DNA from 2 places in the Sphingomonas sp. PP-CC-3A-396 genome. Region 2 is predicted to be linked to the other one. Evidence: predicted binding sites of a transcription regulator. Region 2 holds the regulator's gene; the other holds the start of a gene.
What was found. Region 2 encodes LexA, which represses DNA repair genes until DNA is damaged. Its sites were predicted from a motif close to GTTCCNCNCTTGTTCT; they were not measured.

Region 1 (3,207 bases), on a different contig from region 2:
ATGGAGGCCGGATACCGAAGGCGACCGCGAGGTCGACGTCTTTTGCCGTCATACGATACCGGTTGCACACGAAGCGTATCCCTCAAGTTGGCGCCGACGAGGTTACTCGTCGGCGCGCACGTCTTACAGCTTGTCCTTCAGCCCCTTGGCGGCTGTGAACGCAACCTTCTTGGAAGCCGCGATCGTGATCGCCTCACCGGTGCCGGGGTTACGGCCTTCGCGCTCCGGACGGTCCTTGACCGTGAACTTGCCGAACCCTGGAATCGAAACTTCCTCGCCCTTCACGGCGGCGGCTGCGATCTGGTCGAATACGGCGGTGATCGCCTTCTTTGCATCGGCTTCGTTCGAACCGGTCGCCTCCGCGACGCCTTTGGCCAGGTCACTTACGTTCATGCTAATCGTTCTCCATTGGAAACATTGGCGGAACCTTAGCCATGGCGAACGACGAGAAAAAGACAGTACTGGATGACGCCAGCGTCGCGGCTGTGCGGCTGATGCTGAATAAGCTTGCCGATCACGATGTAGCCGAAGTCTATGAGGCCACCTCAGGGCAGGGGCCGATCGCCGACCTTGCAGCCGAAGCGATGCGTGCCCGAAACATCGATCTCTGGTGGCTGGCGACACGTTCGCGCGTGACGCGAGGATCCTCGTAAAGATCGCGGCTCGCACGGAGCCGAAAGACATTCCACCAGCGCTGCCAGCGATGCTCGGCTGCATCATGGATCATGTGGCAGCGCTGACATAGCGCCTTTAGGTTCGAAGAGGCGCTGTTGCCCGGATCGTGATCGAGATGCGCGCAGGCCAGGACGACATAGGTCACCCGAATCGACGCCAGCACGACCCCGGTCTTCATGGAAATACGCTTGCCGCGATCCGACCGCCAGCACCGGACATCGGCATCCCACCAGCGTCCGTCGCCGAGATGGACCACACGGCGCAGATGCGGCCGACCACATCCCTCGCACTTGGCCCCGGCGCGATCGAACCGAACCGTCTGCGACAGCTGCCGCCAGTCGATCGGGTAGAGCCAGCGGTTCTCGGGGCGGATCGGCATGATGATTCTATGAGTCACCCACCGGGCAAACGAAAGCGAATAATTCGCCATTTGTTGCCGCTTCGTATTTTTTTTGTTCCCCTTCGTACGCCGAGGGGGAAGGCAGGTCATCAGCCCGGATCGGGACGATCAAAGTGCTTGCAATGTACGACTTGGCAACGGAACATAAAGGGAACGAGCAGAGTCTTAGACCATGATTTCCCCCGCCCCCGAGTCCCTTGCAACCAGCCTTGCCCATCTGCGGACGATTGCCACGCCGGTCACGGACTACCGCGTGCTGCCGTTTGGCGTAACCGAGATCGATAGAAGACTTGCGGCCGGGGGCTTGCGTGCTGGCGCGCTTCACGAGGCGACGGCGCGTAGCGGATCACTGGTAGATGATGCCGCAACGACACTGTTCCTTGCCGGTATTGCGGCGCGCGAGGCGGCCAATGCCAGCGGTCCTGTTTTGTGGGCCACGTGCCGCACCGACCTCTACGCACCGGCTTTGGCTCAGGCAGGCCTTTCCTCATCAGATGTCATCTATGCTCAGCCCTATGATGACGCGGCGTTACTTGCCGTAATCGAGGACGCGGTTCGAGACGGGACGCCCTCGGCGATCATGGCGGAAGCCAACAAGGTGTCGATGGTTGCAACCCGCCGCCTGCAGCTAGTGGCGGCGGAAGCCGATATGCCGGTGTTCTTGCTGCGTCGCCGACGTGGCCTTAACCAGGATCCTTTCTCGGAACCATCCGCCGCGTGGACACGCTGGCGGATCGGCTCCGCGCCTTCGGCGCGGCTGGAGGTCGCGGGTGTAGGCCGCGCGAGATGGATGGTCGAACTAGCGCGGCAACGCGGCGGTGAGGGCTTTTCCCTTATACTGGAGGGCAGCGATGAGACGGGTCGTCTCGCTGTTCCTGCCGAACTTGGCCATCGAGCGGCTGAGACGGTTGGAACGGCCCGCTACGCGGCCGCCTGAGCGGCCCGCCTTGCAACTGCCAGTCGACGACGACCCGGGTGCCTGTTCGGTGCCGCGGGGCGGCGGTTGGCGGCCTGGTGCCAGGTGGGCGCGGACCAACGCGCAGTCGCGAGAAGAGGTCGAGGCGCAGATCGCGTCGCTTCCAGTTCACGCAAAGCCGCCCATGCGCGAGCTTGGCCGGCGATCGGAAGCGGCAAGCCACCCGTACAAGGCGCAAATGCCCACGCTGCTGGTCGTCCCACCCATCGTAGTACCAGTCCAGCATGCGCCGCTTGCTCTCGTCGGCAAGGTCGGCCGGCGGGAGGAGGTCGTCGCTGCCTGCACCGGTGCGCAGGCGCTCGGCATCCATCCCGGTATGGCCGCCACCCACGCCCGCGCGCTGGTGTCCGATCTCGACTTTCGTCCGTTCGAGCCGGAAGCCAATGCAGCACTCCTCGATCGCCTCGCTTTGCTGGCGGTACGGCGCTGGTCGCCGATTGCGGCTGTCACTCCGGCTGATGGCCTTTGGCTTGATCTTGCTGGCTGCGACCACCTCCACGGTGGAGAAGAGCGGTTCTGCCGTCGTCTGCTCGCCTTTTGCCGTCGTGCAGGCTTCACCGCGCGCGTCGCGGTCGCCGATACTCCGGGGGCCGCCCACGCGCTGGCCCGTTTCGGCAAAGCCGATCTTACTCGCGTCGAGCCGCACGGCACAGTCGAGGCACTCAGCCCGTTGCCGATCGCCGCGCTGCGCCTGACGCCCACGGCGTTGACCGCTGCGCGCAAATTTGGCTTCGAGCGGATCGCGGACCTCCTGCCGGTCGCACGCGGGCCCCTCGCGCGCCGGCTCGGACTGCCAACCATAACGCGCTTGGATCAAGCCCTGGGCGGTGTCGCAGAGCCAATTACACCGCGGGAGGACATCGAGGTCCCGGCGGTCGAACGACGGCTACTGGAGCCGATCAGCACGGCCGAGGCGATCGAACAGGTCATGGGTGACCTCTTGGGCGATCTCGTCGTGCTGCTGCAGGCGAAGGGCGTTGGCGCACGTTCGCTCCGCCTGACGGGAATGCGCGTAGATGGCACTGAGCAAATCGTGGCGGTGGGCACGTCTCGACCAACCCGGGAAGTCTCTCACCTCCTGCGGCTGCTGAAGCTGCGGATCGAGCGCATCGATCCCGGCATGGGGCTCGAGCAGTTTCAAATGGTGGCGCCGCAC
Region 2 (3,207 bases):
GCCGCCGGCCGCCCCTTCGCAGGCAATGTCGCCTCCAACGAGGCCACCCGCATCTTCACCGGCGCCGCCATGCCCGAAGGCGCCGACACCGTCATGGTCCAGGAAGAAGCCGAGCGTGACGGCGAAACCCTGATCCTCGCCGGCGAAGGCCCGCCGACACTTGGCCGCAACACCCGCCGCAAGGGCCTCGATTTCTCCACCGGCACCCGCCTGATCGCCGCCGGCGATCGCCTCAGCCCCGCGCGCATCGCCGTCGCCGCAACCGGCGGCCACGGCACCCTCACCGTCAACCGTCGCGTCCGCGTCGCCGTCGCCGCCACCGGCGACGAACTCGTCCCCCCCGGCTCGACCACCGACGGCGTAGCGCTCCCCGAATCGAACGGCATCATGCTCGCCGCGATGCTCGCCGACATGCCCGTTGACATCATCGATCTCGGCATTCTGCCCGACAATCTCGAGATCCTCCGCGAAGCCTTCGCGAGCGTCGAGGCCGACCTGCTCGTCACCACCGGCGGCGCGTCGGTCGGCGACCACGACCTCGTCCGCCCCGCGATCGAAGCCGCCGGCGGCACCATCGACTTCTGGCGGATCGCGCTGCGCCCCGGCAAGCCGATGATGGCCGGCCGGATCGGCGAGATGATGGTCCTCGGCCTCCCCGGCAACCCGGTCTCCGCGTTCGTCACCGCGACGCTGTTCGTGAAGCCCGTCGTCGCGCACATGGCCGGCGCACGCGATCCGCTCCCCCAGTCGACCCACGCGCTGCTCGGCGAAGACCTCCCCGCCAACAACGCCCGCACCGACTATCTCCGCGCCGAGCTGCGCGACGGCAAAGCCTATGCCTCGACGATCCAGGACAGCTCAATGCTGCTAACGCTGGCCCGCTCGACCTGCCTCATCGTCCGCCCCGGCAACGCTCCGGTTGCAAAGAGAGGCGAATCGGCGGAAATCCTCGTGATCGCGTGATACGGACGCTTGACGGCGTTAATTATGTTCCATAGAAGTTCCCAGTCTGTTCCGGACGGAGAACCGCCATGCTCACGCGCAAGCAGCACGAACTCGTCTGCTTCATCAACGATCGCCTCAACGAAACCGGCGTCTCGCCGTCGTTCGAGGAGATGAAGGACGCCCTCGACCTCAAGTCGAAGTCGGGCGTCCACCGTCTGATCAGCGCGCTCGAGGAGCGCAACTTCATCCGCCGCCTGCCGAACCGTGCGCGCGCACTCGAAGTGCTTCGCATGCCCGAGCGTGCCGAGAAAAAGGCGCCATCAAAGGCGTCGAACGTAAAGCCCGCGCCCGCTACCGCGCCACAGCCAGCGAACGACGTCGTCGAGATCCCCCTCCACGGCCGCATCGCCGCCGGCGTCCCGATCGAAGCGTTCGAAGGCAGCACGATGCTGGCCGTCCCCGCCGCACTGCTGGGTTCGGGTGAACACTATGCGCTCGAAGTCTCCGGCGACTCCATGGTCGAGGCCGGTATCCTAGACGGCGACTACGCCCTGATTCGCCGCACCGAGACCGCCCGAGACGGCGAGATCGTCGTCGCCCTGATCGAAGACAGCGAAGCCACCCTGAAATACTTCCGCCGCGAAGGCGCCATGGTCCGTCTCGACCCTGCAAACCGAGCCTACGATCCCCAACGCTACGCCCCCGCCCAAGTCCGCGTCCAAGGCAAACTCTCCGGCATCCTCCGCCGCTACGACTGAACTGCCGGGACCGACCTGCGTCATCACGACGCAGGTCGGTCTCGGTTTTTGGTTGCTCAGGAAAAGCGACAGCCTAGCCTTAAGCCAAGTCGCTTCTCCGGCCGACAACAGCGGCCGGATCTCTTAAGCAAGTTAAGCGAGATGTACTGGGCGTGTCGAAAAGCGACTAGTTTTTCGACACGCCCAACCGGCCCCCAAGCGTCCGGAAGCCCCTCTCACGCTCTGATGCATAGTCGCGTTCTCGACTCGAATGCCCAATCTCTGCGTCTCTGCGCCTCTGCGCGAACATCTCGTCCTCAATCTCCAGCGCGGCCGAAGAATTGGTTCACGTGGAGACGCGGAGGGGTTGCGCTTAGGGAAAACGAAGCACCTCCAAACGTCTTCGGAAGGAAGACTAAACAGTCCCCAGCCCGAGCCACCCCGTCATACAACAACCTTCTCCGCGTCTCCGCGTGAACCAGTTCGTCTCGCTGTGACCGCACGGGAAAACGAAAGATCTTGTTCACGCGAAGGCGCAAAGGCGCGAAGATATGGTGCCTGGATCAGCGCCTACCGGCTTTCGCTGGCGGCAAAAAACTGACGTCGGCTTATCGTTCATGGAGGTTTAAGGCCTCCCAAGCGGCATCACCTTCGCGCCTTTGCGCCTTCGCGTGAACAGTTCTATTTTTGACGGCCTTGGCCGGCGCGAAACGCCGATACAGTACCGTGAAACCGATCATGGCGCGGCCTGAACGCGTACGCGGTGCGTTCGAGGAGAGGCGGATCGCGCCAGGGGTGACGATCGCCTGCGTTCAGGATGGTCACGACCGTCCCGCTTCCCAAGGTCAGCGCGACGCCGCCCGTACGCCGGAGTACACGACGATCCAGTTTCAGCCACCGCGGTACGCACCGCTTCGGCAGACCGCGTTCGCTGACGACAACATCGGCGCCGTGACAAGCGGTAATGAACTCAGCAATCGGCACCATATAGTCGCTGCGGGTCGCCAGGATGCGCCACATCCGTCCCCGCGCGCCGATATCGGTAACGCAAAGATCGCGGCTGCACCGCGCATCGGGTTGGTCCGCCAGCAGCAGCGGCTCGCCATCCACGCCACCATTCTCTGCAAGCATGTCGCGCGTATAGTCGCCGGCCCGATCGCGCAGCATCGCAAGCCCCGCCGCCGTCCGCACCGCGACATGGCGCCCGTCGCCGGTCACGAGAACATCCGGCGCGGGCGTCGTCAACGCCCAGACCGCGCCGATCGCCAGTGGTACCAGCCCGAGCCGCCGCCACCGCGTTCGCCACAAGGCGATCCAGATGCCACCGACGATCATCAACGCGAACGCCGCCGTCGGCATAGCGGGCAAGGACCGCACCGATCCTGGCGCGCTGGCAACGATATGCGCGAGCCACAACAGCGCATCGAGCGAGCGCTGGACCAACCACCATATCGGTGCACCCAGCCCGCCGGCGTCCAGCAGCAACGCCAGCGCTTCCAACGGCATTACCACGAACGTCGTCAGC

Region 1: a site for LexA is predicted at 1,215-1,230, ahead of C8J40_RS11145 (protein ImuA). Genes of this name have one in related genera too.

Annotation. Positions count from the first base shown of each region.
Region 1 covers NZ_SLYF01000005.1:127,613-130,819, reverse strand. Annotated here, with positions in the region: gene C8J40_RS11160 (SOS response-associated peptidase family protein) at 1-70, opposite strand, end outside; gene C8J40_RS11155 (HU family DNA-binding protein) at 124-393, opposite strand; gene C8J40_RS11150 (hypothetical protein) at 533-1,054, opposite strand; gene C8J40_RS11145 (protein ImuA) at 1,248-2,012, shown strand; gene C8J40_RS11140 (DNA polymerase Y family protein) at 1,927-3,207, shown strand, end outside.
Region 2 covers NZ_SLYF01000004.1:123,655-126,861, forward strand. Annotated here, with positions in the region: gene C8J40_RS08945 (molybdopterin molybdotransferase MoeA) at 1-963, shown strand, start outside; gene lexA (transcriptional repressor LexA) at 1,032-1,703, shown strand; partial or broken gene C8J40_RS08955 (ComEC/Rec2 family competence protein) at 2,364-3,207, opposite strand, start outside.